DNA from 2 places in the Streptomyces sp. NPDC102360 genome. Region 2 is predicted to be linked to the other one. Evidence: predicted binding sites of a transcription regulator. Region 2 holds the regulator's gene; the other holds the start of a gene.

Region 1 (6,239 bases), on a different contig from region 2:
GGTTGAAGCGCTCGAAGACCTTGTGCCACTCGGACTGCGGGATGCCGGGGCCCTCGTCGAGCACCTCGAGGACGAGGGACTCGGGGTAGGGGCCGCGGCGGGCGCTCACGGTGACGCGGCCGTGCTGCGGCGAGTGCTTCACCGCGTTGTCGATGAGGTTCGCGACGACCTGGTGGATGCGCTCCGGGTCGGCGCTCGCCGTCAGCTCGGGCGGCGAGACGTCGAGGTGCAGATGGACGTCCGTGCGCGTATGGGTGCCGGAGCCCGAGGCGAGTCCCGCGCGCTGGGAGACCGCCATGTTGGCCTCCTTCAGGACGCCCGACAGATACGGCCAGACCTCGAAGCGGCGCGTCTTCAGCGGCACGACGCCGTTGTCCAGGCGGGACAGGTCGAGCAGCGTGTCGACGAGGCGGCCGAGCCGCTCCGTCTGTTTGAGCGCCGTGCGCATCGTCTCGGGGTCGGCGGCCATGACGCCGTCGACGACGTTCTCCAGGACCGCGCGCAGGCCCGCGATGGGCGTGCGCAGCTCGTGCGAGACATTGGCCACGAGCTCTTTGCGCTGCTGGTCCTGGGCCGCCAGCTCGTCGGCCATGCGGTTGATGGTGACCGCGAGGTCACCGATCTCGTCCCGCCGGCCCGCGCCGCGGACCCGGCGCGAGTAGTCGCCGTTGGAGATGAACCGGGCGACCGTGTTCATCTCGTCGAGCGGGGCCGTCAGCGAGTGCGCCACGAACTGCGTGATCAGCAGCGTGGCGATGATCGAGAACACCGTGATGAAGCGCAGCTCCGTCGCCGTGTACATCGCCACCATGAGCAGGCCCGTGGTGATGAAGACGGAGACGACGACGAGCGTGCCGAGCTTCGCCTTCACGGAGAAGGGGCGCAGACCGCCGGACGCCCACTGGGGGTTGAACGGCGGTCGGTGCGGCCGCCCGCCCGTTACCCGGTTCCGGTCCCCGCCGCTCACGGGTTCGGCGTCTCCAGCGCGTAGCCCACGCCGTGCACGGTGCGGATGCGCTCCGCGCCGATCTTCCGGCGCAGGGCCTTGATGTGGCTGTCGACCGTGCGGGTGCCCGAGGCGTCCGCCCAGTCCCACACCTCGGCGAGCAGCTGCTCACGGGAGAGGACCGCGCGCGGCGTGTTCGCCAGGCACACGAGGAGGTCGAACTCGGTGGGAGTGAGGTGTACGTCCTCGCTCCTGACCCGCACGCGCCGCTGCGCGTGGTCGACTTCCAGCTCGCCGAGCCGCAGGATGCCGCTGCGCGGCGTCGTGGCCGCGAGCGCCGCCCGCTCGACGCGGCGCAGCAGCACGTGCACGCGCGCCGCCAGCTCCCGCATGGAGAACGGTTTGGTCATGTAGTCGTCGGCACCGACGCCGAGCCCCACCAACATGTCCGTCTCGTCGTCGCGCGCGGTGAGCATCATGACCGGCACAGGCCGCTGGGCCTGTACGCGCCGGCAGACTTCGAGCCCGTCGAATCCGGGCAGCATGATGTCGAGGATCAGCAGGTCGGGCTGCCAGGCCTCGGCCGTGTCCACCGCCGCCGGACCGTCCTGCGCGGTTTGCACGAGGAATCCCTCGGCGCGCAGCCGGGCGGCGATGGCGTCGACGATCGTCGGATCATCCTCGACGACCAGGACCCGTCGTTGGGCTCCCTGGGTCGTCGTGGTGGTGTTGTGGGAGGTGTGTGTCTGCTCCATCGCCCCGCCCCTGAGTGCGCGTCGTCGTGACGCGCTTGACGCTTGAATGATCGGGTTTCGGACGTCAGCGTACGGGGAGTTACCGCCGGTCGGCTACGTGGGCCTCAGAGCGAGGTGCACCACGTCAGGGACGCCCCGGACAACCGGGATCTCTTCGGTGCGCACCGCCTGGAATCCGGCATTCCGCAAGGTTTCTTCGAAATTTGCTGACGGCTGTGCGGACCATACGGCGAGAACACCGCCCGGGTCGAGTCGGTCCTTGCAGGCGGCGAGGCCGGACGGTCCGTAAAGGGTGTCGTTGTCCTCGGTGACCGTCCAGTCCGGACCGTTGTCGATGTCGAGGCAGAGCGCGTCGTAGGTGTCCGTGGCCGTGTGCAGATGCCGTACGAGGTCGGCCTCGACGATTTCCGTACGGGGGTCGGCGAGGGCCTCTGCGGAGAGCGCGCGCAGCGGGCCGTTCCGATGCCAGTCGATGATCGCGGGTTCGCGCTCGACGACCGTGATGCCGCCCCAGCGCGGGTCGGCGGCCGCGTGCGCGAGGGAGAAGCCGACGCCGAGGCCGCCGATGAGGACGCGCGGCCTCGCGCGGCCGTCAAGCGAGGCGAGCGCGGCGTCCATCAGCAGGCGCTCGGAGCGGCCGTCGGAAGTGTCCATCAGGAACGTGCCGTTGGCGATGATCTGGAGCAGCTCGCCGTGCCGGCGCAGGACCACCTCGCCGAACGGGCCTTCGCGGCGATCGAGGACGACGGGTGGACCGGGATGGTGCAGGGTCGTCATGGCGGCCATTGTGGCCGACGGGGTCGGCGGCCCGCCGGTATTTTCTGTGGCCCACGTCTCACATGGCGCTCGTCACAGAGGGTGACCCGCACCGGGGTCGACGCCACGGGGCTCCGCCCCGGACCCCGCTGCTCAATCGCCGCAGGGGCTTGAAAGATCGCCTCAATCGCCGGCGGGGCTTGAAATATCAAGCCCCGCCGGCGATTGAGGCGATCCAGCCCCGCCGGCGTTTGAGGCGCGGGGTCCGGGGCGGAGCCCCGTGGCGTGGGGTCAGTCGACCGGTCCCACGTACTTCGCGTTCGTCAGCGGCGCCTCGATCCGCCACCCCACCGACTCGTAGAGGAACCGCCCCTCCGGGGTACACGCGAGGACCGCACGGGTCGCGCCCTGCGCATGCGCCGCTGCCTGGAGCGTGCCCATGACCACACGGCCGAGCCCCTTGCGGCGATGGTGTGCCGAGGTCTCGATCTGGTCGACGACCGCGCTCGCCCCGGTCGGGGCGATCTGACCGCGCGCCGCGAACGCCCCCGCCGCGTCGGTGACCAGGACCCGCGTGACCCCGGCGCGATTCCAGATGTGCCGGATGTAGCCCCCGGGGGCCGGAGGCACGGCGGCCCGGGTCAGTTCCGACGACATCAGGAAGTCGTCCGCCCCGTACGCCTCCCACTCCGGGCCGAGCCACGGCAGCACCCGCTCCGGGTCCGCGAAGACCTTCAGGTGGGTGCCGCGGCCGCGCGTCGCCCCGGCCGCCTTGCGTACGGCCTCCTCGGACACCGCGTCGTTGGTGGCGCCGATGACGTGCCGGCTCACGTGCTCCTGAAGGCCCACATGAATCGTGTAACCCCAGGGCTCGACGAGCGGGGGAGCGGCGCCGCGAGAGACGACCCAGCCGTCGATCCAGTTCCGTACCAGCTCCTCGCCCGTCATGCCCGCACTCCCAGATGTAAGGGTCCGTTTCGCATTCGAGTTATTACATACGGCGCCCCGCCGGGTGCGATAGTCGTGATCGCTGACAGCGAACGGCCGTGCTGGAACATCTTGAGGCCGTCGAGCATTGAGTCCTTGTAACTCAACTTGACTGCCAAAGGGGAGATCATGGCTTCGACGTCCACACCGCTCACCCTGCCCGTGCTGCCGCTCGACGACGAAGTCGTGCTGCCCGGAATGGTGGTGCCCCTGGACCTCAGCGACACCGACGTACGAGCCGCGGTGGAGGCCGCACAGGCAGCCGCGCGTACCGGATCCAGCAAGCCGAAGGTGCTGCTTGTTCCACGCGTCGACGGGACGTACGCGAACACCGGCGTGCTCGGCACCGTCGAGCAGGTCGGCCGCCTCGCCGACGGCGACCCCGGCGCCCTGATCCGCGGCGTCGGCCGCGTGCGCATCGGCGCCGGCACGACCGGGCCCGGCGCCGCCCTGTGGGTGGAGGGCCTGAACATCGAGGAAGAGGTGCCGGACCCGTTGCCCGGCGCCGTGACCGAACTGGTCAAGGAATACAAGGCGCTCGCCACGAACTGGCTGAAGAAGCGCGGCGCCTGGCAGGTCGTGGACCGCGTCCAGGCCATCGACGACGTGTCCGCGCTCGCCGACAACTCCGGCTACTCGCCGTTCCTCACCACCGCCCAGAAGATCGAGCTGCTCGAAGCCGCCGACCCGGTGGAGCGCCTGAAGCTCGCCACCGGGCACCTGCGCGACCACCTCGCCGAGCAGGACGTCGCCGAGTCCATCGCCAAGGACGTCCAGGAAGGCGTCGACAAGCAGCAGCGCGAGTTCCTGCTGCGGCGCCAGCTCGACGCCGTGCGCAAGGAGCTGCGCGAGCTGAACGGTGAGAAGGACGACGGCGAGGAGTCGGACGACTACCGCACCCGCGTCGAGGCCGCCGACCTGCCCGAGAAGGTGCGTGAGGCCGCGCTCAAGGAGGTCGAGAAGCTGGAGCGGGCGAGCGATCAGTCGCCCGAGGGCTCCTGGATCCGCACCTGGCTCGACACCGTCCTCGAACTGCCGTGGAACGAGCGGACCGAGGACGAGTACGACATCCAGGGCGCCCGCGCCGTCCTCGACGCCGAGCACGCGGGCCTGGACGACGTGAAGGAGCGGATCACCGAGTACCTGGCCGTGCGCAAGCGCCGCGCGGACCGCGGCCTCGGCGTGGTCGGCGGCCGTCGCGGAGGCGCCGTGCTCGCGCTCGTCGGCCCGCCCGGCGTCGGCAAGACCTCGCTCGGCGAGTCCGTGGCGCACTCCATGGGCCGCAAGTTCGTCCGCGTCGCCCTCGGCGGCGTACGGGACGAGGCGGAGATCCGCGGCCACCGGCGTACGTACGTCGGTGCGCTGCCGGGCCGCATCGTGCGCGCCATCAAGGAGGCCGGGTCGATGAACCCGGTGGTCCTCCTGGACGAGGTCGACAAGGTGGGCTCCGACTTCCGTGGCGACCCTGCCGCGGCGCTCCTCGAAGTCCTCGACCCGGCGCAGAACCACACCTTCAGGGACCACTACCTGGAGGTCGAACTGGATCTGAGCGATGTCGTGTTCCTCGCGACGGCGAACGTCCTGGAAGCCATTCCCGAGGCGCTCCTCGACCGTATGGAGCTCGTCCGGCTCGACGGCTACACCGAGGACGAGAAGGTCGTCATCGCCCGTGACCACCTGGTGCCGCGCCAGCTGGACCGCGCGGGGCTCGCGGCCGACGAGGTCACCATCGGCGACGACGCGCTGCGCAGGCTCGCCGGCGAGTACACGCGCGAGGCCGGCGTACGCAACCTGGAGCGGTCCGTGACGCGCGTGCTGCGCAAGGTGGCCGCGCAGCACGAACTGGGGGAGCGGGAGCTGCCGTTCACGGTCGGCGAGGGCGATCTGCGCTCGCTCATCGGACGGCCGCACCACGTGCCCGAGTCGGCGCAGGACCCGGCCGAGCGGCGCACGGCCGTGCCGGGCGTGGCGACCGGGCTCGCGGTCACCGGGGCGGGCGGAGACGTGCTCTTCGTGGAGGCGTCACTCGCCGACCCGGAGACGGGTGCGTCGGGGCTGACCCTGACCGGCCAGCTGGGTGATGTGATGAAGGAAAGCGCGCAGATCGCGCTGTCCTTCCTGCGCTCGCACGGCGCCGAACTGGAGCTGCCCGTCGCCGACCTGAAGGAGCGCGGCGCGCACATCCACTTCCCGGCGGGCGCCGTCCCCAAGGACGGGCCGAGCGCCGGCGTCACGATGACGACGGCGCTCGCGTCCCTGCTGAGCGGGCGGCTCGTCCGTACGGATGTGGCGATGACCGGTGAGGTGTCGCTGACCGGGCGGGTGCTGCCGATCGGCGGCGTCAAGCAGAAGCTGCTGGCCGCGCATCGGGCCGGGATCTCGACCGTCATCATTCCGAAGCGGAACGAGGCGGATCTGGACGATGTTCCTGCGGAGGTGCTGGAGAAGCTGGACGTGCACCCGGTGAACGATGTGCGGCAGGTTCTTGAGCTGGCGCTTGCGCCTGCCTCGGCGAAGGTTGCGGTCTCCGTCGCCGCTTGAGCCGCACCGGTGTTGAGGACGCGGGGCTCCGCCCCGGACCCCGCGCCTCAAACGCCGGCGGGGCTGGAAAGATCGGGGCTCTGCCCCGGACCCCGCTGCTCAATCGCCGCAGGGGCTTGAAAGATCGCCTCAAACGCCGGCGGGGCTTGAGATGGTCAGCCGTTGGCGAGGGCCACTACGCGGTCGAGGGCGCCGTTGAATTTGTTGTGGTCGCCCACCGTCGGGCCCGTAGAGGTGTACTGCCACATCGTGTA
Region 2 (6,239 bases):
CGGTAAGGACAGGATAAAAGTTGAGTGCCTGCGACTCAGGTCTGTTGACGCGGAGGGGGAGGGTGTTGCAGTCTTGAGTCAGTTCCACTCAAGTAGGTAGCTGGAGGAATCGAAATGGCACGTGCGGTCGGCATCGACCTGGGCACGACTAACTCCGTCGTCAGCGTTCTGGAGGGCGGTGAGCCCACCGTCATCGCGAACGCCGAGGGCGCCAGGACCACGCCGTCCGTCGTCGCTTTCGCGAAGAACGGCGAAGTGCTGGTCGGCGAGGTTGCGAAGCGCCAGGCGGTCACGAACGTGGACCGGACCATCCGCTCGGTGAAGCGCCACATGGGCACCGACTGGAAGATCGACCTGGACGGGAAGGACTTCAACCCGCAGCAGATCTCCGCGTTCATCCTGCAGAAGCTGAAGCGCGACGCGGAGTCCTACCTCGGCGAGAAGGTCACGGACGCGGTCATCACCGTCCCGGCCTACTTCAACGACTCCGAGCGACAGGCGACGAAGGAAGCCGGCGAGATCGCGGGCATGAACGTCCTGCGCATCGTCAACGAGCCGACGTCCGCGGCCCTGGCCTACGGCCTGGACAAGGACGACCAGACCATCCTGGTCTTCGACCTCGGTGGCGGCACCTTCGACGTCTCGCTCCTGGAGATCGGCGACGGCGTCGTCGAGGTGAAGGCCACGAACGGCGACAACCAGCTCGGCGGTGACGACTGGGACCAGCGCGTCGTCGACTACCTGGTCAAGCAGTTCAACAACGGCCACGGCGTGGACCTGGGCAAGGACAAGATGGCGCTGCAGCGCCTGCGCGAGGCCGCCGAGAAGGCGAAGATCGAGCTGTCCTCCTCCACGGAGACCACGATCAACCTGCCGTACATCACGGCGTCCGCCGAGGGCCCGCTGCACCTGGACGAGAAGCTCACGCGCGCCCAGTTCCAGCAGCTCACGTCCGACCTTCTGGAGCGCTGCAAGACGCCGTTCCACAACGTCATCAAGGACGCGGGCATCAACCTCTCCGAGATCGACCACGTCGTTCTCGTCGGTGGTTCGACCCGCATGCCGGCCGTCGCCGAGCTGGTCAAGGAACTGACCGCGGGCAACGAGGCCAACAAGGGCGTCAACCCGGACGAGGTCGTCGCCATCGGCGCCGCGCTCCAGGCCGGTGTCCTCAAGGGCGAGGTCAAGGACGTCCTGCTCCTCGACGTCACCCCGCTGTCCCTGGGTATTGAGACCAAGGGCGGCATCATGACCAAGCTGATCGAGCGCAACACGACGATCCCGACGAAGCGTTCGGAGATCTTCACGACGGCCGAGGACAACCAGCCGTCGGTGCAGATCCAGGTCTACCAGGGCGAGCGCGAGATCGCGGCGTACAACAAGAAGCTCGGAATGTTCGAGCTGACCGGTCTGCCGCCGGCCCCGCGTGGTGTCCCGCAGGTCGAGGTCGCCTTCGACATCGACGCCAACGGAATCATGCACGTCACGGCCAAGGACCTCGGCACGGGCAAGGAGCAGAAGATGACCGTCACCGGTGGCTCCTCGCTGCCGAAGGACGAGGTCAACCGGATGCGCGAAGAGGCCGAGAAGTACGCGGACGAGGACCACGCCCGCCGCGAGGCCGCCGAGTCCCGCAACCAGGGCGAGCAGCTCGTCTACCAGACGGAGAAGTTCCTCAAGGACAACGAGGAGAAGGTTCCCGCCGAGGTGAAGACCGAGGTCGAGGAGGCGCTCACCGAGCTGAAGGAGAAGCTCAAGGGCGAGGACTCGGCCGAGATCCGCACCGCGACCGAGAAGGTCGCCGCCGTCTCGCAGAAGCTGGGCCAGGCCATGTACGCCGACGCCCAGGCCGCCGGTGGCGCCGAGGCCCCCCAGGGTGACGCCCCGCAGGGCGACGCCAAGGCCGACGACGACGTCGTGGACGCCGAGATCGTCGACGAGGACAAGGACCGCAAGGACGGTGCCGCGTGACGGAGGAGACCCCGGGCTTCGAGGAGAACGAGAAGCCTGACGTCCCCTCCGGCGCCACCCCCGACGACGCCGAGCCGCAGGCCGCTCCCTCCGACGAGGAGGGGGCGGCCCCGGCCGGGGACTCAGCTTCCGCAGCGGACGTTGCCCTGACCGCGCAGCTGGACCAGGTGCGTACCGCGCTCAACGAGCGCACCGCGGACCTCCAGCGCCTGCAGGCCGAGTACCAGAACTACCGGCGCCGTGTGGAGCGGGACCGCGTCACGGTCAAGGAGATCGCCGTCGCGAACCTCCTGACCGAGCTGCTTCCCGTTCTCGACGACATCGGCCGTGCCCGTGAGCACGGCGAGCTCGTCGGCGGCTTCAAGTCGGTGGCCGAATCCCTGGAGACGGTCGCCGCGAAGATGGGCCTTCAGCAGTTCGGCAAGGAGGGCGAGCCCTTCGACCCGACCGTGCACGAGGCCCTGATGCACAGCTACGCGCCGGACGTCACGGAGACGACCTGCGTGGCGATCCTGCAGCCGGGTTACCGGATCGGCGAGCGCACCATCCGCCCCGCGCGGGTGGCCGTGGCCGAGCCGCAGCCGGGCGCGAAGGCGGACGAGGCAGCCGACAAGGATGCCGAGAAGGAGAACGGTGGCCCGGAAGAGGGCTGACGTCACACACACGGGTAAGGAGGGACGTCGAGGCCGATGAGCACCAAGGACTTCATCGAGAAGGACTACTACAAGGTCCTCGGCGTCCCCAAGGACGCCACCGACGCCGAGATCAAGAAGGCGTACCGCAAGCTCGCCCGTGAGAACCACCCCGATGCCAACAAGGGCAACGACAAGGCGGAGGAGCGCTTCAAGGAGATCTCCGAGGCGAACGACATCCTCGGTGACCCCAAGAAGCGCAAGGAGTACGACGAGGCGCGCGCCCTGTTCGGCAGCGGCGGGTTCCGTCCGGGACCCGGCGGCGCCGGCGGCAACGGCTCGTTCAACTTCGACCTGGGAGACCTCTTCGGAGGCGGCGCCCAGGGCCAGGCCGGTCAGGGTGGCTTCGGCGGCGGCATCGGCGATGTGTTCGGCGGACTGTTCAACCGGGGCGGTGCGGGCGCGGGTACGCGTACGCAGCCGCGCCGGGGCCAGGACATCGAGTCCGAGGTGACGCTCAGCTTCACCGAGGCGGTGGACGGGGCCACGGTCCCGCTGCGCATGTCGTCGCAGGCCCCCTGCAAGGCGTGTTCGGGCACCGGCGACGCGAACGGCACACCGCGCGTGTGCCCGACCTGCGTCGGCACCGGACAGGTCTCGCGGGGCGGCGGTGGCGGGTTCTCCCTCACCGACCCGTGCGTGGACTGCAAGGGCCGCGGCCTGATCGCCGAGACGCCGTGCGAGGCCTGCAAGGGCAGCGGGCGGGCGAAGTCCTCCCGCACCATGCAGGTCAGGATCCCCGCGGGGGTCTCCGACGGCCAGCGCATCCGGCTCCGCGGCAAGGGCGCACCCGGTGAACGGGGCGGCCCCGCGGGCGATCTGTACGTCGTCGTGCACGTCGACGCCCACCCGGTCTTCGGCCGCAAGGGCGACAACCTCACCGTCACCGTCCCGGTGACGTTCACCGAGGCGGCGCTCGGCGCCGAGGTCAAGGTGCCCACGCTCGGCGGCCCCGCCGTCACCCTGAAGCTGCCCACGGGCACGCCGAACGGGCGGACGATGCGGGCCCGCGGCAAGGGCGCGGTCCGCAAGGACGGCACGCGCGGCGATCTCCTGGTGACGGTCGAGGTGGACGTCCCCAAGGAGCTTTCGGAGGACGCCCGCAGCGCCCTCGAGTCGTACCGCAAGGCGACTGAGGACACCGATGTGCGGGCAGAACTGTTCAAGGCCGCGAAGGGAGCGTGAATGTGATGGACGGGCAGCCCGGCCGTCGGCGCCACAACCCGTACGAACTGACCGACGAGACGCCGGTGTACGTCATTTCGGTGGCGGCACAGCTGTCCGGCCTGCATCCACAGACCCTGCGCCAGTACGACCGCCTCGGCCTGGTCTCGCCCGACCGCACGGCCGGGCGCGGCCGGCGCTACTCCGCCCGCGACATCGAACTGCTGCGTACGGTGCAGCAGTTGTCGCAGGCCGAGGGCATCAACCTGGCCGGCATCAAGCGCATCATCGAGCTGGAGAACCAGGTCGCCGCGTTGCAGTCCCGGGTGGCCGAACTCTCCGCGGCAGTGGAGGGCGCGGCCTCCGCGATCCAGCAGCGCGAGGCGGCGGTGCACGCCTCGTACCGCCGGGACCTGGTCCCGTACCAGGAGGTCCAGCAGACGAGCGCGCTGGTGGTGTGGCGGCCGAAGAACAGGCGGTCGCAGGACCAGTAGTCGTACGTACGTGAAGGGGCCCGGAGGCCGCGAAACCTCCGGGCCCCTTCACGTATGTGCCCGGCTCATCTGCCCGTCGACTGCCACACCGCGATCACCAGTGCGGCGCACGAGGTCAGCGCCGCGAGGGACGGCAGCGGCCAGCGGGAGCGTTCCAGGGCGTCGATGCGGTCCTCGTGCTCGCCCAGTGTCTTGTCCGTCTGGTCGGCGCGCTGGAGCACGAGCGCCAGATTGCCCTGGGTGGCGGCGAAACCCACGTCGACGGAGCGCCGCAGTCGCTCCAACTCCAGGGCCACATCGACCTGTTCACCCATGTCACGCCTCCGGTACCCGCAGCTTGTCCCAGCTGGTGCGGCCCGGAACGCCGTCGGCGTCCGCGCCCGAGTAGCCGAGCTTGCGCTGCCACGCCGCGTACGAGGCCACATCGGCCGCGGTCCACTCCGGTCCGGGGCCGACCCGGTACCGCCCGCAGCCCTCCGCGACGAGACGCTTGCCGACCGCCGTGATCAGTGCGCCGCGGCGACCCGGCACGAAGAAGGAGGCGCCGGGAAACCGCGCGTACGCGGGCGGCGGCGCGGGCACCGGGAGGGTGCCGAGCCGGGTGCCGATACGGGTCCGCATCCCGCTCATCGAGAACGACGGGTCGATCTTGCGGCGGGTCCACTCCTTGTGCCCGATCACACTCGCCGCCGTCCAGCCGTGGGCACGGCACAGGGCCGCCGACAGCCGTTCCACGGCGGCGAGTTGGGCGCTCGGGTAGGGGTCGCGGCCGTTGCCGAGGTTCTCGATCTCGAAGCCGTAGAAATGGGTGTTGCCGTCGACGGCGTCGGGCCCCGGTGGTGAGGGCAGGGCGCGTTCGGCGCGGACGGCCGCGTACACGGCGGACGAGCCCGAGCCCGCGTGGTTAGTGCGGCCGTGGCCGACGAGGTGCACGGTGTCGGTGCCGGATGCGGCGGACCTGCTGCGCAGGGTGCCGCGGAAGGCGGGCAGGGTTTCGCCGGCCCCCACTCCGGTCTCGTGGACGACGCTCTGACCGGGCCGGGCGAGGTCACCGGTACCGCGGTCGGCCCACGCCGAGTACAGGGCGGGCGCCACATCCTGTCCACTGCCGCCGAGTTGGAGCTGAAGCTGGGCCGATGAACTCCCGGAGAACGCGCGCATGGCGGCCGGCAGATCGGTCGCGTACGAACGTTCCAGCCCCCAGGACTGCACCTGCGCGCCGACGTCCTCGCCGCCGAGCCGGGTGGTGTGCGTGGCGGTGCGCTCGCCGGTGCCGAGCGCGGCCTCCGTGGCCGGATCAGCTTGTTGCACGGGACACCTCCACGAGTTCGAGGCTGATGCTGCGGTAGGGCAGCGGGAGGCCGGGGGTATCGGTGTACGTGGTGACGGCGAGCTGCGGGCGACGTCGCCGTGTTTGCTCGCGGCGGAGCTCAGGCGTCCAGCAGAGTCGGCGAGCTGTTTCATGTTCCGAGGGGACGGCAGCGCCCGGGATTTGGTGCTGTAGATGTGTATCTCGCCGTTCAGCTTTCGTACTGCTTCCTTCAGGGCGGTGACTCGGCCTGCCGAGGGGAGCCTCATGTTCTGAGGTTGTTCGGGAACCGCGCGGGTTATTCGGCCGCTGTCTGTCGTCGTGATTTCCCTTCCGCCGAAAGCCCGACGCGAGAGAGCCTGTACGGCTTTCTGTATGTCGAATATCTTGATGCCGATCGAAGAGAGGCCCGCTTTGAGTGCCACGATGCCGAGCACGATGTACGCGGGGCCGCCGCCGGCCTTGAGTACACCCAGTATTTCCTTGAGGACGGGAAGTTCCGCGAGGGCTCCCTTGAGGTCTGTCTTCTTGTCGGCCGGTCCCGCTGCTATTGCCTTCTTGAGGACCTCGACCTTGTCGCTCAGCTCCTTGCTGGTGGCTGCCGGCGAT

The links. Region 2 encodes HspR, which represses chaperone genes until heat shock. Its sites were predicted from a motif close to TTGAGNNNNNNNNNCTCAA; they were not measured.
Region 1: lon (endopeptidase La) is a predicted target of HspR. The motif match lies at 3,533-3,551, and genes of this name have one in related genera.

What each region holds. Positions count from the first base shown of each region.
Region 1 covers NZ_JBIWLG010000007.1:341,588-347,826, forward strand. The annotation lists gene ACIRHA_RS27065 (ATP-binding protein) at 1-967, opposite strand, end outside; gene ACIRHA_RS27070 (response regulator transcription factor) at 964-1,701, opposite strand; gene ACIRHA_RS27075 (spermidine synthase) at 1,795-2,487, opposite strand; gene ACIRHA_RS27080 (GNAT family N-acetyltransferase) at 2,749-3,405, opposite strand; gene lon (endopeptidase La) at 3,574-5,985, shown strand; gene ACIRHA_RS27090 (lysozyme) at 6,141-6,239, opposite strand, start outside.
Region 2 covers NZ_JBIWLG010000004.1:150,758-156,996, reverse strand. The annotation lists gene dnaK (molecular chaperone DnaK) at 115-1,971, shown strand; gene grpE (nucleotide exchange factor GrpE) at 1,968-2,624, shown strand; gene dnaJ (molecular chaperone DnaJ) at 2,661-3,848, shown strand; gene ACIRHA_RS19020 (heat shock protein transcriptional repressor HspR) at 3,854-4,321, shown strand; gene ACIRHA_RS19015 (hypothetical protein) at 4,387-4,635, opposite strand; gene ACIRHA_RS19010 (peptidoglycan-binding protein) at 4,637-5,632, opposite strand.